Regions from separate parts of the Arthrobacter sp. 10T416 genome, predicted to be linked through region 1. Evidence: predicted binding sites of a transcription regulator. Region 1 holds the regulator's gene; the other holds the start of a gene.

Region 1 (14,142 bases):
CAACCTTGAGCTCGCCTTCATCGCCCCCGCAGCCTAGTTCCCACGCCCTCCAGGGCGGACGAGCTCACCGGCTGACCGCCGGCGGCCTCCTGGACACCCCGCACCGCCTCCAAGGCGGCGCGGGGTGTCGTCGTTTAAGCCCGGCACTCCGCGCCATGAGCCTGGTGGTTCCGCTGCGTCGGTGCCGGGCGCATCGGGTGCTTGCGGGACGCCGCGCGCCAGTCCCGGAGTCCTCTGGGAACCCCCAGCCTGGCGGTCTAAAGTGAAATCCATGAGCAATTCCGGCGACGTCCCCGAGCCACCCCAGCCCGACGGCACAACACCGCCGGAGCCGGGCGCCGCCCTGCCCGGCCCGGCCGACGGCCCCGCAGCGGGCGGCACCCCCGGCCCCGGACGGGCACCCGGGTTCCGCTTCCGTTGGCCCGAGGACCGGCCACGGACCTTCCGCGAGGCACTCCCCGTTGGCGGCTACTCGTCGATACTCAACGTCCCGGCGATGCCTACGGAGCTGAAGATCTCGTATTGGGTGTGGGTGGTCGGCGGCGTATTGGGACTGCTCGCAGGGGTGATCGGGCTGTTTGGCACCCTCGTCCTGTTTGTGGTCTCACCGCTATCCGGCATCCTGCTGCTCTTGCTGGTGCTGGTCTCTGTGGCCCTCGCCGCGGTGCAGGTCACGCTGGCGATGAAAATGGCGGAAGGCTGGGAATGGGCCCGGTTCGGCCTGACCCTCGCGGCCGGTGTCAGCCTGGTGCTCGCCGCGCTGAGTTCTGGGATGGCCGGAGGCGGAAGCTGGCCCGGCTTTGTCATCAGCCTCGTGGCGACGGCCCTGATGTGGCTGCCCCGGTCACAGTCCTGGTTTGAGGGCTTCAAGGGACGTTTCCGGCCAGGTCCCGCGGCATAGTCGCGGCCGGGAAACGGGACCCGGCCACCCCGTCCTCCCGCTCCCGCGTGCCGCCGCTCGTGCCGCCGTTCAGTGCGCCCCTCGTGCCGCCGAGAATACCTCTTGGGAATGACCCAAACGGCCGCGTGTGCGCGGTACGGTGTACTTAAACCACGCTGGGGGCAGGGTTGTAACGCTGGTCCCGGTAGCCCATTCCGTCAACCACATGCAAAGGACCGCCATGAGTAACCCGCCAGTCGAGCCTTCCAGCCCGGACGGACCCGAGTCGGGCAAGCAGGCCCCGCAGTACGGCCAGCAGCCTCCCCAGTACGGACAGCAGCCGCCGCAGTACGGGCAGAAAGCACCGCAGGCCCCGCAGTACGGCCAGCAGCAGCCCCAGTACGGGCAGAACGCGCCGCAGTACGGCCAGCAGCAGTATGGGCAGCAGTCTCCGCAGTACGGCCAGCAGCAGTACGGCCAGAACGCGCCGCAGTACGGGCAGCAGCCGTCGGCCTATGGCCAGGCTCCCGGCCAGTTCGGCCAGAGCCCTTACGGCCAGTCGCCCTACGCGCAGTATCCCTCGGAGCTCCCGGGCGGCGGCACCGCGACCCGGCCCGCGCAACTGGATCTTGCCTTCTGGCTCATCATCGGTGCCGGCGTCCTCGCGTTCGTCAGCAGCCTGGTCATTGCCTTCACCGGTGCGGCGTACTTTGAAACCGCCATGCAGGAAGCTGCCGTCCAGCAGGGCAAGAGCCTCTCCCCCTCCGAAATCAACGCCGTGCGTGGAATCATCCCGGCCAGCGGCATCATCGGCGGACTCATCTCCCTGGGCCTGTACGCACTGGTAGCCTTCCCGGTCCGCAAGGGCAAGAACTGGGCCCGCATCCTGGGCACCGTATTCGCCGCCATCTCGCTGCTCGGCCTCTTCGGCGGAGCCTTCTCCTTCGGCGTCGTCTCCGGCATCCTGCAGATCATTGTGATCCTGATGGGTGTGGCCGGCATTGTGATCCTGTACTTGCCGACGGTCTCGCCGTACTTCCAGAAGCAGCAGCCGTTCACCAACCCCTACGCGCAGAACCCCTACGGGCGCTAAGCCAGTACCCGCAGCCAAGGGCGCGGGATCCGGACGGGCAGGCTGATCCTAGTCAGCGTCCTCCGGGTCCTGCGCCCTTTGTGCGTGGTAGGCGAGGATCTGGAGTTCGGTGGCCATGTCCACCTTCCGGAGGTTGACCCCGGCCGGCACCTGCAGCATGACCGGGGCAAAACTCAGGATGCTGCGCACCCCGGCTGCCACCACACGGTCACATACACCCTGCGCCACGGCCGCAGGCAGCGCCAGGACCACCATGTTGGCGCCGGTGCGCTGCAGCACGGCCTCAAGGTCCGCGGCGTCGCTGACCCGCAACCAGCCCACCTCGCTGCCCACCACCATCTGGTCGGCGTCGAAGATCGCCACGATGTCAAAGCCGCGGGACTCGAATCCGCCGTAGCGGGCGAGGGCCTTGCCGAGGTTGCCGGCCCCGACGATCGCGACTTTCCAGTCGTGCGTCAGCCCCAGGGCTGCCGCGATATGCCTGTTCAGGTACTGCACCTCATAGCCCACGCCTCTGGTCCCGTAGGAGCCCACGTAGGAGAGGTCCTTGCGGAGAGTGGAGGAACTGACGCCCGACGCTTCGGCGAGGGATTCCGAGGACACGCGGTCCACGCCGTCGGCCAGCAGGGTGGTGAGGGCGCGCAGATAGATCGTCAGCCGGGCCACGGCCGCGGGCGGGATCTGCTTGGCGGCAGTCCCGGTTCCGCCGGGCAGGGCATCGGGTGAGGAATCCAGCGAAGTCACTATCTGCTCCATTGAGTCGCGTTGTGCCTCCACTCTAGGGCCCCCGCAGTTCGGGCCACAAAGCCGCGCCCGGGGGCCCGCTTAGGCGGGCGGTGACTCGGGCAGGCCCAGGGCGCGCCGCAGGGTGCGCGCCAGCCGGACTTCGTCAATCCGCCAGAAGTCGCGCTGGACGCCGTCCACCAGCAGCACCGGGATCTCCTCCGCATAGCGGTCGCGGAGTTCGGCGTCGCCGTCGATGGATTGCTCGGACCAGCCAAGTCCCAGCGCGGCGGTGACCCGGCCGACGGCGGCACGCGCGTCGGTGCAGAGATGGCAGTCGGCCTTGGTGATGAGGACGACGTCGGGGGCGGGTTTGGTCATGGCTCCACGGTAGCCCGGACCCGATCCGGTCGTCGACGCCGGCACGGTTTCCACCCCCGCCGGCGCGACGCCGGGCAGTCCTGCGCGAGGGATCCCCGTGCATTGACTAGACTCGTGGCATGCCCGAGGAGAAGATCGTCGCTGTGGCCACGCCGCCGGTTGCGTCTGCGCAGCACGGCGAAGCCGCCTTCTTCGACGTCGATAACACCCTCATGCGGGGCGCCAGCCTGTTCCATGTGGCCCGGAAGATGCACCAGCGCGGAGCGTTCACCATCCCGCAGGCCGCCGGGTTCGCCTGGAAGCAGCTGATGTTCGTATTCCGCGGCGAGAAGCTGGACGATGTCCACGCCGTCCGTGACACCGCGCTGAGCCTGGCCTCCGGTTTTACCGTCAAGGACATCGAGGCCCTCGGCGAGGAAGTCTACGACGAGATGATCGAGTCCCGGATCTGGCCCGGGACCAAGGCGCTGGCCGAACAGCACCTGCGGGTGGGCCGCCGCGTCTGGCTGGTCACCGCCACCCCCGTGGAGGTAGCCACCGTCATCTCCACCCGGCTCGGCCTCACGGGCGCCCTCGGCACCGTGGGCGAGATCCACGATGGCTCCTACACCGGACGCCTCGTGGGTGAAATCCTGCACGGCCCGGCGAAAGCCGTGGCGGTCCGCGCCATTGCCGAGGCCGAAGGCCTGGAGCTCGCCCGCTGCTGGGCCTACAGCGATTCGCACAATGACATCCCGCTGCTGAGCATGGTGGGGCATCCCGTGGCCATCAACCCGGATGCCCGGCTGCGCCGCCACGCCCGTGAACACAACTGGCCGGTCTACGACTTCCGGTCCGGCCGCCGGGCCGCGACGCTGGGGCTCAAAGCCGCGACCGTCGGCGGAGCCGTCTACGGCCTTTGGCGCGGGTTCTCCAGGTTCCGCGGCCCGACCGTCTAGCAGCCACTGCCTACAGCCACCGCCGCGTCCGGCCAGCCGCACCTGCCGGGAAAACGGAAAATGCCCGCCGCCGGAAGGCAACGGGCATTGACGCTGGGGAAGTATCTCTACTTCTTGTTGCGACGCTGGTGGCGCGTCTTGCGAAGCAGCTTGCGGTGCTTCTTCTTGGCCATACGCTTGCGACGCTTCTTAATAACTGAACCCACGAAAGTTCCTTACCGGCTAGATGCATTACCTGCCTGTTGGGAAGGGTCCGCGGGCTAAGCAGCAGACTGAACAACTGACAGGTTCTTACAATGACGTAAAACGTTCCTTAACAGGGTACCGCCTATCGGGGGCACACCACGACCGCAGGCCCCGCGAGGGGGTCTGCTGCGGCACGGCGCGGCGGCAGAAGACTCAGGCCGTCTCAGTGCGTCCGTCGACGACAGCACCCTTGAGGTACTGTTCGACGGCGTTTTCCGGAACCCGGTATGAGCGGCCGAAGCGCACCGCCGGCATTTCGCCGGAGTGCACCAGGCGATACACGGTCATTTTCGATACCCGCATCACATCCGCGACCTCGGCCACGGTGAGAAAGCGCGCGTTGGAGAAGTTGGCCTCCGAAGACATTTCCCTTATTCCTTTTGCTCAAGCGAACGGCTGCCCCGTCTGAACGACATGGCGGTGTGCCGATGCTGAGCCATCAAACAACCATGTGCTAGATACTCTAGGGGTTAGTGGTGCCAATGTGAAAGGTTTCCGCAAGAATCTGCGAAGGATTTCCGCAGGATTTGCGCAGCGGCCACCCTTCCACGCCTGGCCCTTAGCCCCGGTTCCGCCGGGCCCGCGCCGAGGCCGCCAGCTCCCCGAGCAACGACGCCGTCACATCCCAGTCCATGCAGGCGTCGGTGACGCTCTGGCCGTACCGGAGGCTGTCGGTTCCGGCCGCGTGGTCGGCGACATCCAGGGCCTGCGCGCCCCCGACCAGGAAGCTCTCCAGCATCACGCCGGCGATGGCAGCCGCCGAGGCTCCGCCGTGTTCGAGCTGGGCACCAATTTCGAGCGCCACCTCTGCCTGCCGGTGGTGGTCCTTGCCGCTGTTGGCGTGGCTGGCGTCCACGATCAGGCGCGGGTTCAGCTGCTGGGCGGCGAGCCTGGCCGAGGCGGCCTCGACGTCGGACGCGGCGAAGTTGGGCCCGCCGCTGCCGCCTCGGAGGATGACGTGGGTGTCCGGGTTACCGGCGGTGCTGACCAGGGCGGCGCGGCCGTCGTCGTCAATTCCCAGGAACGCCTGGGCGGCACCCGCGGCGCTGCAGGCGTCAAGGGCCACCTGGAGGCCGCCGTCGGTCCCGTTCTTGAACCCGATCGGCATCGAGAGGCCGGAGGCGAGCTGGCGGTGGATCTGGCTCTCCGTGGTGCGGGCGCCGATGGCCCCCCACACGACGAGGTCCGCCATGTACTGCGGGCTGATCGGTTCGAGGAATTCCGTGGCGGTAGGTAGCCCGAGTGCCGTGACCTGGCGGAGGAACTGGCGGGCGGCGCGCAGGCCGGCGGCGATGTCATGGCTGCCATCGAGCCGCGGGTCGTTGATCAGGCCCTTCCAGCCCACCGTGGTGCGCGGCTTCTCGAAGTAGGTGCGCATGACGATGAGGAGGTCCTCGCGGTGCTTTTCGGCCTGGCTGACCAACCTCCGGGCGTATTCCAGCCCGGCCTTGGGGTCGTGGATGGAGCAGGGGCCCACGATCACCAGCAACCGGTCGTCGACGCCGTCCATGATCGCCCGCACCTCGTCCCGGCCGCGGCCGACGACGTCCGATCCGCGGGTGTCCAGCGGGAGTTCCGCGATCATTTCCTGCGGGGTGGGCAGCGGGGTGAAGCGGCTGACGCGCAGGTTGGATGTGGACTGCTGGCTGTCAGTGGCTGCTTCGATACTCATGGTGGGGTCCTGTCCGGGGTGCGGAGCGGGCCCTGATCAGAACCCGCCGGAGAAATGGCGAAGGGCAGAGAATGATCTCTGCCCTGTTGGCTCTGAAGGTACGTGGATGCGTGTCAGTTAGACGCGGGCCCCTCCAGAGCCAACGAAAAATACGCATACCAACGGTTAGTCATGCCATTGACCATAACCCCGCCCGGGCGGCAGGGCAAAGCGGCGGCGTAACATTGCCGCCGCGCGGCGGCGGCGCGGATGGGTGCGGTCAGGACCGGCCGCCCAGCCCCGCCTCCGCGTAGTAGCCCTCGATATGGTCCGCCACCAGCCTGGCCGCCCCGGCGCCGTCGTTCCTGCCGATGGCTGAAAGGATGCCCCGGTGCTCATGCCGCAGCCGCGCGGCGGTGGCCTGCCAGTCCGGCAGGTTGGCTGTCAGCCGGCTGGCGTAGTCCTGGATGGATTCACGCAGGGAACCCATCATGGCGCTGACCACGGCGTTGCCGGCGGCGTCCGCCAGTGCCAGGTGGAACCGGACATCCAGGGCCAGGAACTCGGCAGTGTCCGCGCAGTCCTCCATCCGCTCCAGCAGGGCAGCGGCCTCGGCCAGGGCCGGCGCATCCGGCCGCGCCCGTGCCGCCGCCCAGGACTCGAGCAGCACACGCGTCTGCACAATGTCCGCCACGGGAAGATGCGACGTGGCCACGTGGAGCCGCAGGGCAGCGCCCAAGGCCGCCGTCGGATCCGAGATCACCACGGTCCCGGCGTCGGGGCCGGAGCCCACGCCGGCCCGGACCACACCCATGGCCTCCAGGATCCGGATGGCCTCGCGCACCGAGGTGCGGGAGACGCCCAGCTGCTCGGCCAGTGTCCGTTCCGCGGGGAGCCGGCCGCCCACGAGGAGCTGTCCACTGGAGAGTTGTTCCTCAATCCACTGCAGGACCAGCTGGTGCGTACGCATGGACCCATAGTACTTGTTGTGGTCCGACCACATCCCCTAAAGTGTGGTTGGACCACAGAACCGCAGCCACTGCATTTGGACGCCCGGAGGACGCTATGACGCAACCCACCATCACCGGCAACCCGGAGGCGCCGACGACGCCGTCGGAAACAGCCGCCGCCACCGCCGCCCCCCAGCGCGGCGTCCCGGCCGCCCTGAAACGGCGCATCCCCAAGTACGCGGACCTCGCGCCGCTGATGCAGTTCAAGAAGCCCGATTTCGGCCGCGAAGCGCGGCTGCGGCGGGCCAGCACCATCTGGGACCTCCGGGACATGGCCAAGCGGCGCACGCCCAAGGCACCCTTCGATTACACGGACGGCGCGGCCGAAGCGGAGATCACCCTCCGCCGGGCACGCGAGGCGTTCCTTGATATCGAATTCCGCCCGGGCATCCTGCGAGATGTCTCCCGCGTGGATCTCAGCACCGAAATCCTCGGCAGGACCGCCCGCCTGCCTTTCGGCATCGCACCCACCGGCTTCACCCGGATGATGCAGTCGGAGGGCGAATACGCCGGCTCGCGCGCCGCCGCGGACGCGGGCATCCCGTACACACTCTCCACCATGGGCACGGCCTCCATCGAGGACGTCGCTGCGGCCGCCCCCGACGGCCGCAACTGGTTCCAGCTGTACTTGTGGACGGACCGGGACCGCTCCCTGGAACTGATCGAGCGCGCCGCCCGGGCCGGGAACGACACCCTGATGGTGACCGTGGATACCGCCGTCGCGGGCGCCCGGCTCCGTGACGTCCGCAACGGCATGACCATCCCGCCGGCGCTGACGCTAAAGACCGTGCTGGACGCGTCCTACCGGCCGGCGTGGTGGTTCAACTTCCTCACCCACGAACCCCTGACCTTTGCCTCGCTCTCGCGCTACACCGGCACGGTGGCGGACCTGATCAACTCCATGTTCGATCCCACCCTGACCTTCGAGGACCTCGACTGGCTGCGCGAAACCTGGAAGGGCAATCTGGTGGTCAAGGGAATCCAGACGGTCGAGGACGCGCGCAAGGTGGTGGACCACGGTGCCGACGGCATCGTCCTGTCCAACCATGGCGGCCGCCAGCTGGACCGCGCACCCATTCCGTTCCATCTCCTGCCGGAGGTCTCCGCGGCCCTGAAAGCGGACCACAGTGACGCCGCCGTCATCCTGGATACCGGGATCATGAGCGGCGCGGACATCATCGCGGCCCTGGCCATGGGAGCCGACTTCACCCTGATCGGCCGCGCGTATCTTTACGGCCTGATGGCCGGCGGCCGGGCCGGGGTGGACCGTGCCATTGGCATCCTTGAGGCGGACATGCGCCGCACCATGGCCCTGCTGGGCGTCAGCCGGATCTCGGAGCTGACCCCGGACCACGTCCGGCTGCTCGCCAGGTAGCAGTCCGTCCGGCGGGCTGTTGTCCCCTGGGGGCGGGTGCTGCTACTTCTTCCGGCCGAACTTCGGCAGGTTCGCCAGCAGGTCTGCGGCGCGGGTGGCGGCGCGGCCTACGCTGCGCCCGATCTGCTGCGGCCGGGTGTCTTCTCCCGCGGTGCCGACCGGGAGAGCGACGGCGGGGCTCAGTGAGCTGTCCTTCGGCAGGTCGGGCGCATTGGCCCCGGAGGGGACAGCCGCTGCTGCCAGGGTGCCGGGAGCGGCCTGCGCCGGGGCGGGAGGGGCTGCTGGCTCGGCAGCGGGACGGCCGACGTCGAACGTCTCCAGCCAGCTGGCGACGCCGGCCAGCGGTTTCGGGTTCAGCGCGTAGTAGCGCTTCTGGCCCTGGGCACGCATGCTCACAAGGTCTGCTTCGCGCAGCACCTTGAGGTGTTTTGAGATGGTGGGCTGGCTCGCGTCGAGCTCCTGGACCAGCTCCCCCACTGCTTTGTCCCCGTTGCGCAGGGACACCAGAATGTCACGCCGGGTTGCCTCAGCAATGACTGCAAATACGTCGTCTGTCACCATGCAGTCCACCCTAGCGACATATACGCCGGATGGCATCCACCAATTACAGCCCCGGTCCGGGGACCCGTCTGGGGCTCGTGGGCGCCGGTGTCAGTCGAACCAGGGGTCAAGGCCGTAGAGCGGGAAGACTTCCTTGCGGGTGGCCATAACCGTGCGGTCAACCTCGTCGTTGGGGTCGAAACCGACCTCCCAGGAACGCCACCAGAGGTCGACGTCGTCGCCCATCACGGCGGGCGGTTCGACGCCGTATTTGGCCCCGTACTTGTCCTGCACATACTGCCGCCAGTCCTCGGGGACCGGGGTCCGGAGGGGCACGGGCCTGCCGGCGGCAATGGCAATCAGGTGGCTCCAGGACCGGGGCACCACGGTGATCACGTTGTACCCGCCGCCGCCGGTGGAGATCCAGCGGTTCTCGCAGTAGCGCGCGGCGAGGTTGCCGATCGCGGTGGCAGCCTCGCGCTGGCCGTCCACACTGATGTTCAGGTGCGTCAAGGGATCCAGGCGGTGCGAGTCGCAGCCGTGCTGGCTGACGATAACCTCCGGTTCAAACGCGCCCACGAGCTGCGGGATTACCGCGTGGAAGGCCCGCAGCCAGCCTGCGTCCCCCGTTCCGGCCGGCAGTGCCACGTTCACGGCGCTGCCCTGGGCATTGGGGCCGCCGATCTCGTTGGCGAAGCCGGTCCCGGGGAACAGCGTCAGCCCGGTTTCGTGCAGCGAGATGGTCAGGACCCGGGGGTCGTCCCAGAAAATACTTTGCGTGCCGTCCCCGTGGTGCGCGTCGACGTCGACGTACGCCACCCGCTGCACTCCGCCGTCGAGCAGCCGTTGGATGGCCAGGGCGGCGTCGTTGTAGATGCAGAAGCCGCTGGCCCGTTCCCGCGAGGCGTGGTGCATGCCGCCGCCGAAGTTCACCGCCCGGACCGCGGTTCCGTCCAGGATGGCCGCGGCCGCCAGGAGGGACCCGCCGGCCAGCCGGGCACTGGCCTCGTGCATGCCGGCGAAGGCGGGGTCGTCCTCGGTGCCGAGACCGCGGGCAAGGTCGGGAGTGTCCGGGTCCGCGCTGACGCGGCGGACGGCGTGGATGTATTCCGCGCTGTGCACGGCGCCCAGTTCCTCATCACTGGCCACGGACGGGGCCGCGACCCTCACATGGTCCAGGTCGAACAGCCCCAGGCTGCCGGCAAGCCGCTCGGTCAGCTCCATCCGCTCCGGCGCCATCGGGTGGCCGTGGCCGAAGTTGTAGGCCGTCATGGCGGAGTCCCACACCACCGTCGTTGGCAGGGCGGTCTGAACGAGTCCGGGCAGGAAGGTCATCAATCACAGGCTACCGGAGCGCACCGCCCCGCTCCCCCGTCATTGCGCGGAATAAAGTGGTTTACTACTGAGGGACGCCGTTACAACCGAGGACAAGCCGCACATGACGCAAAGCCAGTCGAGGTCACAGAACCCGGCCAGCTGGCACCCCGGCCAGCCGGAGCGCGAGGGCCTGTGGGTCTTCACCCGGCTGCGCGACTTCATCGACGACATCGCCAACACCTCCCCGGCCCGGCTGGCGGTCTCGGCATTCGCCGTCGTGATCCTGATCTTCACCGCACTGCTGTCCCTGCCCGTATCCTCGGCCACCGGGCAGGTCACGCCGCTGCACCAGGCCCTGTTCACCGCCGTCTCGGCCGTCTGCGTGACCGGGCTGACCGTGGTGTCCACGGCCGTCCACTGGTCCTTCTTTGGCCAGCTCATCATCCTGGTCGGCATCTTCGTCGGCGGCCTCGGCACCCTGACCCTGGCCTCCCTCCTGGCGCTGATGGTCAGCAAGAAACTTGGCGTACGCGGCAAGCTGATCGCCCAGGAAGCCATGAACAACGCCGGCCGGCTCGGCGAGGTGGGCACCCTGCTGCGGATCGTGATCGTCACCTCCGTGGTCATTGAAGCCGGGCTGGCCGTGGCCATGATCCCCCGCTTCCTGGCCCTGGGCGAGAGCGTGGGCGAGTCCGTCTGGCACGGGGTCTTCTACGCCATTTCCGCATTCAACAACGCCGGTTTCACCCCGCATTCGGACGGAATCGTCCCCTACGAAACCGACCTGTGGATCCTGGTCCCGCTGATGGTCGGCGTGTTCCTCGGCAGCCTCGGCTTCCCCGTCGTGATGGTGCTGCAGCAGAACGGGCTGAACTGGAAGAAGTGGAACCTCCACACCAAGCTGACCATCCAGGTCTCGCTGATCCTGCTGGCTGCGGGCACGGTCCTGTGGGGCCTGCTGGAGTGGGAAAACATGCGCACCATTGGGGGCATGAACCTGGGCGACAAGATCACCCATTCACTTTTTGCTTCCGTGATGACCCGCTCCGGCGGCTTCAACCTGGTGGACCAGAACCAGATGGACTCCACCACCATGCTGCTGACGGACGCGCTGATGTTCGCCGGCGGCGGTTCGGCCTCAACCGCTGGCGGCATCAAGGTGACCACCATCGCCGTTATGTTCCTGGCCATCATTGCCGAGGCGCGGGGCGACGCGGACGTGAAGATCTACGGCCGCACCATCCCCGAGGGGACCATGCGGGTGGCAATTTCGGTGATCGTCGCCGGCGCCACCCTGGTGGCCGTCTCCGCCCTGCTGCTCCTGCAGATCAGCGGCGCATCCCTGGACCGGGTGCTCTTTGAAACGATTTCCGCGTTCGCCACCGTGGGCCTGAGCACCAACCTCAGCGCCGAACTGCCCCCTGCCGGCGTGTACGTGCTGACCGCCCTGATGTTCGCTGGCCGCGTCGGCACCGTCACCCTCGCCGCTGGGCTGGCCCTGCGCCAGCGCAGCCAGTTGTACCACTACCCGGAAGAGAGACCGATCATTGGCTAGTACCTCAGGCGCCGTCAACCGCCCCGCCCACAACGCGCCCGTGCTGGTAATCGGGCTCGGCCGCTTCGGCGCGTCCACCGCTGAGCAGCTGGTCAAGCAGGGCCGCGAGGTGCTCGCGATTGAACGCGACCGAAGCCTGGTGCAGAAGTGGGCCAGCGTGCTGACCCACGTGGTCGAGGCCGACGCGACCAACATCGACGCCCTCCGCCAGCTCGGCGCGCAGGAGTTCAGCTCCGCCGTCGTCGGCGTGGGCACCTCGATCGAGTCCTCGGTGCTGATCACGGTCAACCTGGTGGACCTCGGCATCGAGCACCTGTGGGTCAAGGCCATCACGCCCTCCCACGGCAAGATCCTGACCCGGATCGGAGCCAACCACGTGATCTACCCGGAGGCCGACGCCGGGGTCCGCGCCGCGCACCTGGTCTCGGGCAGGATGCTGGACTTCATTGAGTTCGACGACGACTTCGCGATCGTGAAAATGTACCCTCCGCGCGAAACCGTGGGGTTCACCCTGGATGAGTCCAAGGTGCGTTCCAAGTACGGGGTCACGATCGTGGGTGTGAAATCCCCCGGCGAGGACTTCACCTACGCCCGCCCGGAGACCAAGGTCTCCGCACGGGACATGCTCATTGTTTCCGGCCACGTGGACCTGCTGGAGCGGTTCGCGGCCCGGCCCTAATCCTGGGCCACGGCCGGCGGAGTCCGGGGTTTCCGGGCGTGGGTGACCGTGACGTGGACTTTGACCTCCAGATGCCCCTGCTCGCTCATGAACTTGGCGGTACAGGTGGTGGTGCCTGCCCTCGCGGTGGCCGGGACGCGCACGCGGACGGCTGCGGTCGCAAAGCCTCCGGCAGCGATTGCGGGCACCTCCGCGTCCGTCGAGGTCCAGCCGGCGGGCAGGCTCAGCGAGAGACGTCCGGGCTTGAAGGTGAGCTCATCTCCGTTGGTCACCGTAAACGTGACGTCCACTCGCCCGCCTGCTGGCACCGAGGGGGAATCGCTGATGAGATGTCCGCACAGGGGGTCAAGCCATCTGGAGTCGAACCTATCGAAGGTAATGGTGTTGTGCGCACCCTCATAGAGGATGCCGTACAGCCCGCTCCCCAGCGCGGTCACGGTGGAGTAGTTTGTCGGCAGGCCGGGTGCGAAGGCGCGTGAGGTACTCCAGGTCGCCCCGTCGTCGCACGAATAGCGGATCGTGCCGTTCTTCCGGGCGAACGGCGGGTTGTTGGCGTTGGAAAAGAGCAGTTTGCGGGCGTCGGCTGAGCCCTTGGGCGCGTCGGGGAACATCCGTGTGATCGTGGCGTTGTTGCGGGGGTCGGTGAGCACGGAGTTGTAGGTGACGGGGCCGTAGGTCTCGCCGCCGTCGTGCGAGACCGCGATCCGCCGTCCGCCGCCGCCTGCGTTGTCTCGGGAATTGAGCATCACATCGCCGTTGGAGAGCTCGACGACCTTGTTTTCATTCATGTTCACGCCCACTGGTTTGCCCCTGCGCCAGCTACGGCCGTGGTCGTCGGAGAACACACTGTACGCCTGGAGCCGCTTCGAGCCGTCCCGCTGGATGATCCTGCCGGCGAATTGCTGGATGAGCCGTCCCTTGTGGGGCCCGTACCGGAGTTGTATGCCCTCCCCTGAGGTCGCGAACTGACCTAGGACGCCGCCGACGTTGGCCACCCGATGGACCCTGGTTCCCACCGGTTTGACGACGCGGGTGATGAGGGGGCCCGCGAAGGCCGCGTACTTGGACCCCCGGGCATAGGACGGGCGCGGGGGCAACGCCCGCCGGTTCGCCGGGTCCGTCGACCATGTCAGCCCGCCGTCGGTCGAGACGGAGACCTCGGAGCTGATGATTCTCCGATCGGCATCGTTTTTACCGAGCCTGCTGCTGCCGAAGCCCGCGCCCTTCGAGTAGACGTGGAAGTTGAAGATCGTGCCGGTTTCCCGGTCCACTACGTAGCTCGGGTCGCTAAAGCCAAAACGACGTGCTTTGCGCGCGGCGACCTGGCCGCGCGCGACGAAGGTGGGGGCGCCCCAGGTCTTGCCCCGATCGGTGCTGCGCCGCTGGATGATTGAGTTGGCCGACGGGGAGTCGCCGCCGTCGGGACGGCCGTCATAGGCGGCGAGCACGACGCCGTTGCCAAGGCTTGCGAGCGCGACGATTCGATAGTGCCTGCCAAGGACGGGGTCGATGGCCTTGTCGCCGTTGGACGCGAGGACCCGGCTGCTGAAGTGTCTGGCGTTGTCGTCAATGCTGGTACCGCTGCTGATTCCGGCACTTATGCTGCTGCCGATGCTGATAACGCTGCTGGTACTTGTGCCGGGGCCGGAAACTGGCTGGTCGCCCGGCGCGAGCATAACGGCGCTGAGCACACAGGCGACGAGCGGTGCCAGGATTGACCGTGCGCGCCCCGGCTGCGGTACCCGTCCGCGGCT
Region 2 (14,142 bases), on a different contig from region 1:
CCATCCAACGAACGAATGAGCCAGTCCCCGGCCCCGGAAAGCCGGGACGCGATCGTACGTGCCTGGCACGACGCACGGCAGGCGTCCGGTATCGTTGACCCGGGGGCCGGTCACACCGGAGCGGCTTCCGCAAACGCCACCGTGATCTCGGGATGGAACGTCCCGATGCTGGTGATGGTCCTGCTGGTTGCCGCCTGGTGCGCATTCTCCGTGCTTGGCTGAGGCGGCCGGCTAAGGCAGCACTTTATACAGGTCAACCACGGTCTCCTCCGGCGGCGCCGCGAATCCGCCCTGGATGCCTGCCTGCATTGCCGGCATCAGGGTGCCGTCACGGAATTTCTCCCAGCTTTCTTTTGAATCGTGGACCGCCATGATTGTCCAGCCGCCCGCCGACTCGCCGCCGGCGTGGAAGATCTGCCCTTCGGGCAACTGGCCTTCGCCCGGGTGAACCGCGGCGATGGAGGCCTCGTACTGTTCTTTGGTCCCCCCGGGGAAAAAGTGCACAACTCCGTAAGCCATTTCCTGCTCCTCGAATCGTGGGCCGCACCTGACATTCCCAGTCGTAGACCCGCGGAGCACGGCTGTCAATGAGCTGCGGAACAGGGGTGACTCCGGTCAGCGCGGGACAATGCTTTGCTGGGCCGGACAGCCATCGAGAACCCGCTTCATCGCCTCCTTTTCGGCCGGTGACACCCACAGGGCGTAGGCAGCTTTGACCGAGATTTGCCGGGCTACGTAGTGGCAGCGGAACGCTCTGTTTGGCGGCAGCCAGGTGGCGGCATCGGAAGCGCTTTTGTCCTGATTGGCCTGGCCGTCCACCGCGATCAGGTTCAGTGGATCGTTCGCAAGATGCTGCCGCTGCTCGGGGCTCAGCAGCTGGGCGCCCTTCTGCCATGCGTCCCCGAGTGCCACGACGTGGTCGATTTGCACGGCTTTGCTGGAGGCGGCTCCGCGCTGGAATACCACCGTGCGTCCCGTGTAGGGCTCCAGGAAGGATCCCGTCCCGATCCGGCAGCGTGATCCATCGGTGAAACGGGCACCGGCCAGGTCGCGGCGCAGGATGTCATTGCGGGTATCGCAGCCGTTGCGGTCGACGTCGAGCCAGGCCTGGCCGAAAGCGGTCCTGTCGTAGTTGTCGGCGGCGGCCCGGTCCCTGACCGGGAGGGACTCCAGTACGTCCGCGGCGCGGCCGGCGGGCACTGCCGCAACGGATGCCACGGCCTTCATCCAGCCCGGTGCAAGCACGGGCGCCTCGGTGGGTCCGGCGGACCGCGGCTCGGCGAGGTCGAACTGCCCGGCGGTGAAGAACCAGGCAAGCGTTCCAAGGATGGCCAGCACGGCAGCGGCGAGCAGCGCCCAGGCCTGCCGGGACCGGCGCCGGGCCAGCCGGTAGCCGAGCCACGTGGCGGTCACCGACGGACCGCCTGTAGGTAGGGTTGCTGCACCCGCCCAGCCTAGGCAGGAGCGCCGACGTCGGCCCGGTTGTCCACAGTGTGCGGGACAAGTCGCGGGGCGGGCCCCCGCCGGTCGCGGCCGGTGGGCCGACTGCCCTTACTGCTCCTTGGTGACCCGGCGGAGGTCTTCCTCGGCGACGTTCAGCAGAGCTTCGAGTTGGTGCACCCGCGCGTCGTCGACCTCTCCCGCCTCGCGCTTGGCGCGGGCGTCGTCAAGGAGGCGCTTGGCTTCCTTGGCGTTGCCCCGCGCAATGTCGAGGGCGTGTTCCAGGGTGGTTTCGTGCTCCACAGCCGAGTTCTGTTCCATGGCTCCATTGTGGTTCCCTTTCCCGGCCGATTCCAGCGACCGGCCGGGAAAGTCACCAAAAGGAGTTATCCGACCTCGACCGGAAGGCCGGCGGCCTCAAGCGTGGCCACGGCATCCTTGGCCGGGAACGACGGCGGGTTCACGCCGGCCATTTCCTCCATCACGCGGACAACCTGGCAGCTGTAGCCGAACTCGTTGTCGTACCAGACGTACAGCACGAGGTTCTTTTCGTTGGAGATGGTGGCCAGGCCGTCGACGATGCCTGCGCGGCGGGAGCCGACGAAGTCGGTGGAGACCACCTCGGGGGAATCGATGTAGTCGATCTGCTTGCGCAGCTCGGAGTGCAGCGACATCTCCCGGAGGTAGTCGTTGACCTCATCCTTGGTGGTGCCGTTTTCGAGGCTCAGGTTCAGGATGGCCAGCGACACATCCGGGGTGGGGACGCGGATGGAGCTGCCGGTGAGCTTGCCGAGGAGTTCGGGCAGGGCCTTGGCCACGGCCTTGGCCGCACCGGTTTCGGTGATGACCATGTTCAGCGCGGCGGAGCGGCCGCGGCGGTCACCCTTGTGGAAGTTGTCGATCAGGTTCTGGTCGTTGGTGAACGAGTGAACCGTTTCCACGTGCCCGTGCACCACGCCGTAGCGGTCGTTGATGGCCTTCAGCACCGGGGTGATGGCGTTGGTGGTGCAGGACGCCGCGGAGACGATCGTGTCCGAGTCGGTAATCGTGGCGTGGTTGATGCCGTGCACGATGTTCTTCAGTTCGCCCTTGCCGGGCGCCGTGAGGAGGACGCGGGCCGCACCCTTGCTCTGGAGGTGCTGCGACAGGCCCTCCGCGTCGCGCCAGCGGCCGGTGTTGTCAACCACCAGTGCGTCGTGGATGCCGTAGGCGGTGTAGTCCACGGTGGCCGGGTTGTCCGAGTAGATGACCTGGATCTGGACGCCGTTGGCCGTGATGGTGTCGTTCTCGAGGTCCACCTTGATGGTGCCTTCGAAGGAACCGTGGACCGAGTCGCGGCGCAGCAGGCTGGCGCGCTTGGTGAGGTCGTTGTCCGAGCCGCGGCGCACCACGATCGCGCGCAGGCGCAGCCCGTGACCGCCACCGGCCTTTTCGATCAGGAGGCGGGCCAGGAGCCGGCCGATACGGCCGAAGCCGTAGAGGACGACGTCGGTGCTGGTGCGGTCATCGCCGCCGCGCTTACCGACGACGTCTGCGAGCTCGGCCCGGAGGAATTCGTCGAGGCTGACGCCGTCGCCCTCGGCACGGTACTTCTCGGTCAGGCGGGCGATGTCGATCGCTGCGGCGCCGAGGTCCAGCTGGGTGAGGGCGTCAAGGAGCGGGGCCGTCTCTTCGAGGCGCAGCTCCTCCTTGCTCATCCGGCGGGCGAAGCGGTGCGCCTTCAGGATGTTCATGGTGGACTTGTTGATCAGGCTCCGACCGTGGATGGAGGTCACCACGTTGTTCTCGCGGTACAGCCGGCCGATGACCGGAATCATGGCCTCGGCGAGCGCCTCCCGGCCCATCCACGTATCAAGACAAGAATCTGACGTCTGGCTCACAGAACTACCTTCCTAAAATCCACCACATACGTCCTCGTATGCGGAAGTGCGGGCCGGGGGAAGCGTGAAATCACTCACACGCCACCGCGCGGCGCATGACATAGGATGTCCAGATGGGACTCATCGTTGCACTACTTGTCATCTGGCTTATCCTCTCGATCCTGGGCTTCGTCGTTAAGGGCCTGATCTGGCTGGCCATCATCGGCCTGGTCCTGTTCGTCGCCACGGCGGCGTGGGGCTGGGTGAAGCGGAAGGCGAAGGCCTAATCCACTCCTAACGCCTTAAACGAGAAGGGCTGGCACCAGATGGTGCCAGCCCTTTTTCGTTGGGTGGGATGGGTTGACCGATACGCCGGGTTCTGTGTTCCCGCGCTGTTACCGGCGCGGGAGTAGCGGCCATCCATCTACGGACGCCGTTGCCGACGCCCTCCAGCAGCCTACCCGGACACTCGGGCGGGCAGCCCTCAAACGTGTCCTGTCTGGCCTTGCTCCGGGTGGGGTTTACCTAGCCTTCCCGGTCACCCGGGAAGCTGGTGGTCTCTTACACCACCGTTTCACCCTTACCTGCTCCCCCGCCGTGCGGACACGGCGCGGTACAGGCGGTCTGTTCTCTGTGGCACTGGCCTGCGGGTTACCCCGAGTGGGCGTTACCCACCACCCTGCCCTGCGGAGCCCGGACGTTCCTCGAGCCACTTGCAAGGCGCGCGGCCGCCTGGTCAACCCATCCGCAGTACATTCTACGGGTCCCCCGGCGGCCGGCCTGACCGGCGCCTTTTCGCCCCGCCGGTGGGAGAATTGAAGCAGCAATCCCGTCAGATAAAGGAAGCGATCCGGATGGGTCTGACCGCAATCGTCGTATGGCTTCTTATCGCGGTGCTGCTGGTCGCCGCGGCCCGGATGTCGATCCGGATTGTCCGCCAGTACGAGCAAGGCGTGCTTTTCCGGCTGGGCCGGGTCATCGGGGTCCGTATGCCGGGCCTGCGGCTGATCATTCCGGTGATCGACCGCCTCCAGCTGGTCAGCCTCCGGATTGTGACCATGCCGATCCAGTCCCAGGGCATCATCACGCAGGACAACGTCAGCGTGGACATCTCCGCCGTCGCCTATTACCGCGTGATCGATGCCGTGAAGTCGGTCGTGGCGATCGAGAACGTGGCCGCCGCCATCAACCAGATCGCGCAGACCACGCTGCGGAAGGTTGTTGGCCGGCACAGCCTCGACCAGACACTCTCGGAGACCGAGCACATCAACAGCGATATCCGCGAGATCCTGGACGCCCTGACGCTGGAGTGGGGCGTCGAAGTGACGCTCGTGGAGCTCAAGGACATCCAGCTGCCGGAGAGTATGAAGCGCGCCATGGCCCGGCAGGCCGAGGCGGAGCGGGAGAAGCGGGCCAAAATCATCGCCGCCGAGGGCGAGGCAATCGCGGCGGCAGCCCTCGGGGAAGCCTCGGACATGATGATGGCCCACCCGCTGGCGCTGCAGCTGCGGAATCTACAGTCCCTCGTGGAAATCGCCGTCGACAAGAACTCCACGGTGGTCTTCCCTGCCCCGCTGATGAGCACCATCGGCGAACTCTCCGCGTTCCTGGCCCGGGAGACCCGGGCGGCCGGGGCTGCCGCACAGCTCCAGGCCCCCGCCGTCGCCCCGGCGCACGCACCAACCCCTATCCCGGCCGCGCCGCCCAAGGTAGCCTGACCGCGCCCACGGTCGCCTGACCGGCACCCGCCCGCCGGTAGGATCGTACGGTGCTGATTCTGCTGCCCCCGTCCGAAGGTAAGACCCCCGCAACCGGAGGCGCCCCCGTCGACCCGGACTCGCTCAGCTTCCCCGCCCTGAATGCCCACCGGGCGCGCGTCCTCGAAGCGCTCGGTACGGTCAGCGCCCACCACGACGCCCTCGCGCTGCTGGGGGTCGGCGCCTCGCTGACGGCCGACGTCGAACGCAACACCCGGCTGCACGCCGAGCCGGCGGCCCCGGCGCACCGGGTGTACTCCGGAGTTTTGTACGACGCTCTGGGCTACCGCTCTCTGACTCCGCGGCAGCGCCAGAAAGCCGATGAGTCGGTGGTGGTGATTTCCGCGCTCTGGGGCGCCATCCGGTTCGCGGACCGGGTCCCGGCCTACCGGCTGTCGATGGGCACTGCCCTCCCCGACGTCGGACGCCTCGCTTCGTTCTGGAAGCCGCAGCTCACGGCGGCGCTGGCCGCCGAAACGGCGGACGAGCTCATTGTTGACTGCCGCTCCAGCACCTACACCGCGGCGTGGGCACCCCCGCCGGAGCAGACCGTGGCCGTGAACGTCTTCACGGAGGTGGACGGGGTCCGCAAAGTGGTTAGCCACTTCGCCAAGCACACCCGTGGCGAACTGGCCCGGCACTTGCTGGCCCGGCGCGGCAAGGCGCCGCAGACTCCGGCGCAACTGCAGCAGGCAGCCGCCGAGAAGTGGTCCGCGGAGCTGGTGGGGGGCACGGCCCGCAAGCCGCACACCCTGAACCTCATTCTGCCCGGCTAGTCCTGACCTGCGCCGGCTAGGCCCACTCGGCGGAGCGGACCAGGATGCAGCCGGAGTCGGGGCAGAAAACAATGTCGTCCTCGGCAGCGGCCTTGATCTCCGCGAGGTCGCCGGGGCTCAGCTGCATGCCGGATCCCTCCGAGGTGCCGTGGAAGAGCCGGGCGGCGCCGACTCCGCGCTTGGCGAGGGTTTTGTCGTAGACCGCGAGCATTGCCGCATCCAGTCCGTCCGCGAACTCGGCACGCTGGCCGCGCACCACGGTGGTTTCGGCCGCGACCTCGGCCAGTTGCTCGTCCAGTTCGGCGCGGATGCTGCCGAACGAGCCCTGGATGTCGTCGACGATCTGTTGCTGTGCGGCCTGGCGGAGGCGCAGTGCATCCAGCCGCTCCAGGACTTCGAGTTCGACGTCCTCAAGGTCCGAACGGCGTTTGTTCAGGGAGGCGATGTCCCGCTGCAGGGCCACCAGGTCCTTCGACAGCCCGGTGCCGCTGTTGAGCCGGGCCTCGTCGCGTTCGATGCGGGAGGCGACCTGTTCGACGTCGGCCTCGGCCCGCTTGAGTTCCAGTTCGGCGTCGTGGACGGCTACCTTTGCGGCACCGAGCTCGCCCATGGCGATGCTGAGGGCCGCCTCAAGGTCGGTGATCCGGGAGTCGCTTTCAAGGCTGCGGCGGCGGTTCGACAGAGACTTGAGCTTGGCGTCGAGTCCCTGCAGTTCGAGCAACTTCATCTGTTCCGCCGGTGCTGCCTTGGCCACTATTTCCTCCGCGTGTTCACTTACCGGCCGGAGCCGGGCACCGTAGTGGCGCTTCCTAGACTCTATCGCCTAGTCGGGAGTCAGGATGAAGTCCCACGGGTCGCTGTTGGTGGTGCTGACCCGGATTTCGATGTCGTGCCCTTGGTCAGCCAGGACGTTCCCGAGCGCATCCGCGGCCGCCGGCAGCCACAGCCACTCGCTGGCGAAGTGCGAGACATCGATCAGGTACGGCCGGTCATTGACGGCCGCTTCGCGGGCCTCGGACGCCGGATGGTGGCGCAGGTCCGCGGTCAGGTAAACATCGGCGTTGCTCGCACGGACCTCGTTGAACAGCGAGTCCCCGGCTCCCCCGCACAGGGCAACCCGGCGGACCAGGCCGTCCCGGTCACCGGACACCCGCACCCCGCCGGCCACGGACGGCAGGATGCCGAAGACCCGGGCGGCAAAGTCCCCCAGCGTCTGGACGTCGGCAAGGTCCCCGACCCGGCCGATCCCTTCCTCGGGAAGACCGTCCGCCGCAGGGGTCAGTGGCATTACGTCCTGCAGGCCGAGGGCGTCGGCGAGCACATCGGAGACTCCCCCGACGGCGGAATCACCGTTCGTGTGGACGGTCAGCAGCGCTGTACCAGTCTCGATCAGGCGGTGCACCGCCTTGCCCTTGGGGGTGTTGGCCGCCACGGACGTGACGCCTTTAAGCAACAGGGGGTGGTGGGTGATCAGCAGGTCCGCGCCCCAGTCGACGGCTTCCTCGATGACTTCGAGGCTGGGGTCCACGGCGAAAAGGATCTTGGATACCTCTGCCGACGGGTGCCCGGCAACCAGGCCCACCTCGTCCCATGACTCGGCGAGAGATTCGGGCCAGAGTTCCTCGACGGCCAGCAGGATCATGCCCAGCGTGGCGGCCGCACCGGAACTCTCGGCGTCGGAAGGCTGCGCTGAAACGTCGGTGTTCTCAGGTTCCATAACCTCATTTTTACCCTATCCGGCGGCCGGGACGTCCCAGCGCGGAGTCATGAGGACGCGGGAAATGCCGGGTTCGGGAATGATCCGGCGGGTTCGTCCATTGAACAGGACATGAGAACTTTCGTCCTCGGCGGAGGCTGCTTCTGGTGCCTCGACGCCGTCTACCAAAAGACCAAGGGTGTGAGCTCGGTAGTTTCCGGCTACACCGGAGGCCATGACCGCAACCCCGATTACTACTCAGTCTGCTCAGGCACCACCGGCCACGCCGAGGTGGTGGCCGTGACCTTTGACGAGGACATCATCCCGGCCGAGGTCATCCTCGACATGTTCTTCGCCCTGCACGATCCGACCACGTTAAACCGCCAGGGTTACGACGTCGGCACCCAGTACCGGTCCTCCATGTTCTATGAGACCACCGAAGAGAAGATCCTGTTTGAGGAAGCGATCGACCGGAACCAGGAGCTGTGGTCGAACCCGATTGTCACCGAAGTGAGCCGGCTTCCGGTCTTCCATGTGGCCGAGGATTTCCACCAGGACTACTACGCGAAATACCCCGACCAGGGGTACTGCCAGGTGATCATCAACCCGAAGCTGGCGAAGGCCAGGAAATATTACTCTGCATGGCTTAATGCTTAGCTGGGGCCTGAGCGCCCTCGTTAGGCTGACCTTAGATTTCCCCCTCACAGACAGGCACACATACCCATGGCACGGATCTATGACGATGTTACCCAGCTGGTCGGCGGCACTCCGCTGGTCCGCCTCAACCGGCTGAGCGAAGGCCTGGACGCCACTGTGGCGGTCAAGCTCGAGTTCTACAACCCGGCCAACAGCGTCAAGGACCGGATCGGCGTTGCCATCATCGATGCCGCGGAGAAGTCCGGTGCGCTCAAGCCCGGCGGCACCATTGTCGAGGGAACCTCGGGCAACACCGGCATCGCACTGGCCATGGTGGGCGCCGCCCGCGGCTACAAGGTCATCCTCACCATGCCGGAGACCATGTCCACGGAACGCCGCGTGATGCTGCGCGCCTACGGTGCCGAAATTGTGCTGACCCCGGGCTCCGAGGGCATGCGCGGAGCCGTGGAGAAAGCCCAGGGCATCGTCGCCAACACGGAGAACTCCATCTGGGCCCAGCAGTTCGCCAACGAGGCCAACCCCGAGGTGCACCGCCGGACCACCGCTGAGGAAATCTGGGCCGACACCGACGGCAAGGTGGACATCTTCGTTGCCGGCGTCGGCACCGGCGGCACGGTCACCGGCGTCGGCCAGGTGCTCAAGGAGCGCAACTCGGACGTGCAGGTCATCGCCGTCGAGCCCAAGGATTCAGCCATCCTCAACGGCGGGGCTCCCGGTCCGCACAAGATCCAGGGCCTGGGCGCCAACTTCGTCCCGGACATCCTGGACACCAACGTCTACGACGAGGTCATCGACGCGGCCCTGGAGGACTCCGTCCGCGTGGCCCGCGACCTCGGCGTCCGGGAAGGCATCCTGGGCGGCATCTCCTCCGGCGCGATCGTCTGGGCTGCCCTGGAGGTCGCCAAGCGTCCCGAGAACGCCGGTAAACTGATTGTTGCCGTTGTCTGCGACTTCGGGGAGCGCTACATCTCCACCGTCCTGTACGACGACATCCGCGGCTAAGTCCAGCCGCTTCCAGATTTCGTAGAAAGGTCTTTGTGAGCTTCTTCGCAAGGCTGAAAGAAGACCTCGACGCCGCCCGGTCCCACGACCCGGCGGCGCGAGGTTCTTTTGAGAACTTCTTTGCCTACTCGGGCCTGCACGCGATCTGGGCCCACCGCGTGACGCACCGGCTCTGGCAGAACCCGTCGCTGCGCTTCCCTGCGCGGCTGATCTCCCAGCTGGCCCGTTTCCTGACCGGCATTGAGATCCACCCCGGCGCCACCATCGGCCGCCGCTTCTTCATTGATCACGGCATGGGTGTGGTGATCGGGGAGACCGCCGAGATCGGCGAGGACGTGATGATCTACCACGGCGTCACCCTGGGCGGCCGTTCGCTGGCCAAGATCAAACGCCACCCCACCATCGAGGACCGCGTGGTCATCGGCGCGGGCGCCAAGGTCCTCGGCCCCATCACAATCGGCCGGGACAGCGCCATCGGCGCCAACGCCGTGGTGGTCAAGGACGCGCCGGCCGAATCCATCCTCACCGGGGTGCCGGCCACGTGGCGGCACCGGGACGCCCAGCGCGAGACCAAGCCCGCCGTCGACCCGGCGGAATACCTGATCGAATACCGGATCTGAGCCCGGCGGCTCCCCCCGGGCCCGGGTTGAGGTCCGGGCCGGGTTTGCGGTCCGGGCCGGGCGCCCGCGCCCGCTAGGTCTACCCCTGCCCGGGGAACCGCTTGTAAATGTTCCAGAGCACGACGTCGAAGACGCGGTCCGGGAGCAGCCTGCGCAGCAGCAGGATCGCCCGTGCCCCTTTACCCACCGGGTAGCGTGTCCGGGGTCGCGGGGACGTGGCGGCATGGACGATCGCGTCCGCGATGACCGCCGGGTGCGAGGACAGCGCCGACCCGTCCGTGGAACCGAGCGCGGCAGCCACTACCCTGGCTTGCGCCGCGTAGGGTCCCGACCCCGAGCTGGCCAGGAGCCCCTCGGCGGAGATACCGCCCCACTCCGACTGGGTTCCGCCCGGTTCGATGATGGACACGTCGATGCCATGCGGTTTGAGCTCCACCCGCAGCGAATCGCTGAGGCCCTCGACGGCGAACTTGGTGGCGTGATACCAGGAACCCAGCGGCTCGTACATCTTTCCGCCGATGGAGGAGATGTTGATGATCCTGCCCCGGCGGGCGGCCCGCATCGCCGGCAACACCAGCTGCGTCATACGCGCCAGGCCGAAGACGTTGACATCGAACTGCCGCCTGCCCTCCTCCAGCGCAACCTCCTCCAGCGAACCGTAGGACCCGTAGCCGGCGTTGTTGACCAGGACGTCAATCCGTCCGTGGGCTGCCAGGACGTGGCCGACGGCGGCATTCATCGACGCCTCGTCCGTCACGTCAAGCGGCAGGGTCCGGACGCCGTCGGCCTTCAACGGCTCCATCTTCTCCACCCGCCGGGCGCCGGCGTAGACGGTGAACCCGCGGGCGGCGAGTTTCCGGGCGGCCTCGTAGCCGATGCCGGTGGACGCCCCGGTGACAAACGCGACGGGCTGGGTCATGAGCGGACTCCTTGAAAGTTTGCAGCGTGAGGGCGCCTGGCGGGCGCCTGGACCGGAAACGCGAACGGCCGGCGCTCCCACAGTATCGGGAAGCGCCGGCCGCCGGACCGCTGAGGGCGTGGTCTAGTGCGTGTCCACGGCCTCGATTTCGGACTTGTCCTCGCCCCACAGGGTGTGGAACGTGCCCTCGGTGTCGATGCGCCCGTATGTGTGGGCGCCGAACAGGTCGCGCTGTCCCTGGATCACGGCGGCCGGGAGGCGCTTGCGGCGCAGGCCGTCGTAGTACGCCAGCGAGGAGGAGAACACCGGCACAGGGATGCCGAGCTGCACGGCGGTGGCCACCACGCGGCGCCACGCCGGCAGGACCTCGCCAATGGCCTTCGTGAACGCCGGGGCGAACAGCAGGTTGGCGGGCTTCTCGTCGGCCGCGTAAGCCTTGGTGATTTCCTTCAGCAGCTCAGCACGGATGATGCAGCCGCCGCGCCACAGCGAGGCGATCTCGTCCAGCTTCAGGTCCCAGCCGTACTCCTTCGCGGCGGAGGTGAGCATGTCCAGGCCCTGCGCGTAGGAGACCAGCTTGGAGGCGTACAGCGCCTGCCGGACGTCCTCGACGAAGGTCTCCGGGACCTCGACGGCGGCTTCCCCGCCGGCGAGCAGGTCCTGGGCCAGCTTGCGCTGCTCCGACTGGGAGGACAGAGCGCGGGCGAAGACAGATTCGGCGATGCCGGACGTCGGGGATCCCAGTTCGAGGGCGGAGATGACCGTCCAGCGGCCGGTGCCCTTCTGCCCGGCGGCGTCCACCACGACGTCGACGAACGGCTTGCCGGTCTTGGCGTCCACATGGCCGAGGACCTCGGCGGAGATTTCGATCAGGAACGAGGCGAGCTCGCCCTTGTTCCACTCGGCGAAGATCTTCGACTGCTCGGCCGGTTCGATGCCCGCGCCGGAGCGCAACAGGTCGAAGGCCTCGCCGATGACCTGCATGTCGGCGTATTCGATGCCGTTGTGGACCATCTTGACGAAGTGGCCGGCGCCGTCGGTGCCGATCCAGGCGCAGCAGGGCTGGCCGTCGACGTGGGCAGCGATCTTTTCCAGCAGCGGGCCGAGCGCCTCGTAGGACTCCTTGGAGCCGCCGGGCATGATCGAGGGGCCGTTGAGGGCGCCCTCTTCGCCGCCGGACACACCGATGCCGACGAAGTGCAGATCCTTCTTGGCCAGTGCAGCCTCGCGGCGGCGGGTGTCCTCGTAGTGGGAGTTGCCGGCGTCGATGATGATGTCGCCCGGCTCCAGCAGCGGTTCGAGCTGCTCAATCACGGAGTCCACGGGCTTGCCGGCCTTGACCATGATCAGCACCCGGCGCGGTTTCTCCAGCGAGTCGACGAGTTCCTGCAGGGTCTCCGTGCGGACGAAGTCACCGTCCGTGCCGTGCTTCTGCAGGAGCGCGTCGGTCTTCTCCACGGATCGGTTGTGCAGGGCAACGGTGAAGCCATTGCGAGCCAGGTTCCGGGCCAGGTTGGCCCCCATCACCGCAAGGCCGGTGACACCGATGTGTGCTGACATCAAAACTCCAATTCATTCTGTGCATCGAGTGCAGTTCGTCCCGCGCTTGCTGCGGAACACGCTTCTTGGAAACGGTGGCTGTCGATAAACCATATGTATTTCCGCGGACAGCTGGAAAGCAGCGCCCACGTGGCGGAATACGTCGCGTCATAAACAGTCTATGTTTACGTCGGCAGGTGCGGTGTAGCCGCGGGAGCAGCGGCCAGCGCCACTATGCTTACGACTATGTCGACCAGCCTCCATCACCGCGCCATTGAGCACCTGGGCACCCGTATCATAGCCGGCGACCTCCCGGCCGGCCACGTAATGCTGGCCGAGGACCTCGAGGACGAGCTAAAGGTCTCCCGTTCGGTGGTCCGCGAGGCTGTCCGTGTGCTGCAGTCCCTCGGCCTGGTCGAGACCATCAAGCGCGTGGGTATCCGGGTGCTGCCCGCCAGCCGCTGGAACCCCTTCGACCCGCTGGTGATCCGCTGGCGCCTCGCCGGCGAGGGCCGGGGAGCACAGCTGCGCTCCCTTGCCGAGCTGCGCACCGCCGTCGAGCCGGTGGCCGCCGAACTGGCCGCGGGCAACGCCCCGGACGAGCTCCGCAGCAAGCTGGTGGAAACCTCCTATGCCATGCGGGAGGCCGGCATGGCCGGGGACGTGCAAAAATTCCTGGATCTGGACATCCAGTTCCATTCGCTGCTGCTGACCGGTTCCGGCAATGAAATGTTTGCCAACATGGTGGGCCAGGTTGCCGAGACGCTGACCGGACGCACCGTCCACGGCCTGATGCCGGACCATCCACGGACTTCGGCGCTGCAGTGGCACGTGGATGTGGCGGAGTCGATCGCCTCGGGCAATGGGGTGGCGGCCCGGGAGGCATCCAACAAGATCATGCGCGAAACTATTGCCGACATGGAACCCACGTGGAAGGACCAGCCCCGTGTCTTTGTTCCGGTCCAGCATCCCCGGCCGGCCTGAGCCGGCACCACACGGACAATCACCATTTGTCCTGACGATGGCGTAATTCAACCGCAATGCGTTTCACATTTGGACGCATTCACGGTATATTTCTAGCAAGCCTTCCACCGCGGCATCCCCCAATAGTCGCGGTGGAAGGCTTTTCCAATTCCCGGCGGATTTCCGCGCCGGAGCTCCGGAGCCGGCACAGTCCTACGCTGCGTCCGCTACCGCCCCGCGGAGCCTCCAGCCCCCGCCAAGGCCGTCCCTGATGATCTCCATGGTGGTCAGCGCCGATCCGGCGTTCCTGCCCAGCCTCGCCTGGACCTGCCACACCTCGACGTCCACCCGGCTGAGCCCTTTCGGCATCCGGCGCTCCGCCTCCCACCAGCTCACCCGCTCAAACCAGCGCACCGGCTCGGCACCGACCACCCATTCGCGGCCGCCCCGGACAACTGCAGCAGGGCGCCCGTCCGGGCCGGTTTTCACCATCACATGTTCCATGCCCGTGACACTAGGGCCGGGCACCGACATTCTGCCGAGCCAAGCAAAAAACCCCGCCCGGCAAGCGTTTCAGCCTGCCGTGACGGGGTTTTCCTTGGTGGGTCCTACCGGGATCGAACCGATGACATCCACGGTGTAAACGTGGCGCTCTACCAGCTGAGCTAAAGACCCAAACGTTGTTTCCACACCGCAAGTGCGTCAACCAACGAACAATGACTCTACCCGAATCCTGGCGCGAAACACTAATCGGCGGCCGGGGGCGGGGAACCTCAAACCGCGGGCAGCTCCGCCGCGAGCCAGGTCAGGGACTCGCTGACGCCGGCCTCCAGCTTGATGGTGGCCAGGTCATCACCCCGGGTCTGCCCCCGGTTGATGATCACCACGGCTTTGCCCTGCTTGGCCGCGTGCCG

Evidence for each region. Region 1 encodes Rex, which represses fermentation and respiration genes when NADH is low (regulators of the CRP and FNR family bind a similar motif). Its sites were predicted from a motif close to CTTGTGAANNNNTTCACAAG; they were not measured.
Region 2: AC1DBE_RS02970 (glyceraldehyde-3-phosphate dehydrogenase) is a predicted target of Rex. The motif match lies at 3,382-3,401, and genes of this name have one in related genera.

The regions. Positions count from the first base shown of each region.
Region 1 covers NZ_JBFTHI010000006.1:84,485-98,626, forward strand. The annotation lists gene AC1DBE_RS08775 (YceI family protein) at 1-37, shown strand, start outside; gene AC1DBE_RS08780 (hypothetical protein) at 272-901, shown strand; gene AC1DBE_RS08785 (hypothetical protein) at 1,122-1,973, shown strand; gene AC1DBE_RS08790 (redox-sensing transcriptional repressor Rex) at 2,022-2,717, opposite strand; gene AC1DBE_RS08795 (glutaredoxin family protein) at 2,799-3,077, opposite strand; gene AC1DBE_RS08800 (HAD family hydrolase) at 3,197-4,015, shown strand; gene AC1DBE_RS08805 (30S ribosomal protein bS22) at 4,123-4,221, opposite strand; gene AC1DBE_RS08810 (helix-turn-helix domain-containing protein) at 4,415-4,627, opposite strand; gene AC1DBE_RS08815 (3-deoxy-7-phosphoheptulonate synthase) at 4,821-5,933, opposite strand; gene AC1DBE_RS08820 (FadR/GntR family transcriptional regulator) at 6,193-6,882, opposite strand; gene AC1DBE_RS08825 (alpha-hydroxy acid oxidase) at 6,978-8,297, shown strand; gene AC1DBE_RS08830 (ArsR/SmtB family transcription factor) at 8,340-8,858, opposite strand; gene AC1DBE_RS08835 (acetoin utilization protein AcuC) at 8,949-10,172, opposite strand; gene AC1DBE_RS08840 (TrkH family potassium uptake protein) at 10,276-11,709, shown strand; gene AC1DBE_RS08845 (potassium channel family protein) at 11,750-12,388, shown strand; gene AC1DBE_RS08850 (exo-alpha-sialidase) at 12,385-14,142, opposite strand, start outside.
Region 2 covers NZ_JBFTHI010000001.1:645,980-660,121, forward strand. The annotation lists gene AC1DBE_RS02950 (hypothetical protein) at 1-222, shown strand, start outside; gene AC1DBE_RS02955 (hypothetical protein) at 232-519, opposite strand; gene AC1DBE_RS02960 (HNH endonuclease family protein) at 616-1,413, opposite strand; gene AC1DBE_RS02965 (hypothetical protein) at 1,552-1,761, opposite strand; gene AC1DBE_RS02970 (glyceraldehyde-3-phosphate dehydrogenase) at 1,827-3,320, opposite strand; gene AC1DBE_RS02975 (LPXTG cell wall anchor domain-containing protein) at 3,434-3,586, shown strand; RNA gene rnpB (RNase P RNA component class A) at 3,652-4,043, opposite strand; gene AC1DBE_RS02985 (SPFH domain-containing protein) at 4,154-5,017, shown strand; gene AC1DBE_RS02990 (YaaA family protein) at 5,068-5,832, shown strand; gene AC1DBE_RS02995 (zinc ribbon domain-containing protein) at 5,849-6,586, opposite strand; gene AC1DBE_RS03000 (Nif3-like dinuclear metal center hexameric protein) at 6,656-7,549, opposite strand; gene msrA (peptide-methionine (S)-S-oxide reductase MsrA) at 7,661-8,185, shown strand; gene cysK (cysteine synthase A) at 8,252-9,187, shown strand; gene epsC (serine O-acetyltransferase EpsC) at 9,223-9,807, shown strand; gene AC1DBE_RS03020 (oxidoreductase) at 9,887-10,726, opposite strand; gene gndA (NADP-dependent phosphogluconate dehydrogenase) at 10,850-12,286, opposite strand; gene AC1DBE_RS03030 (FadR/GntR family transcriptional regulator) at 12,512-13,249, shown strand; gene AC1DBE_RS03035 (hypothetical protein) at 13,442-13,732, opposite strand; tRNA gene AC1DBE_RS03040 (tRNA-Val) at 13,828-13,903, opposite strand; gene AC1DBE_RS03045 (NAD-dependent protein deacetylase) at 14,002-14,142, opposite strand, start outside.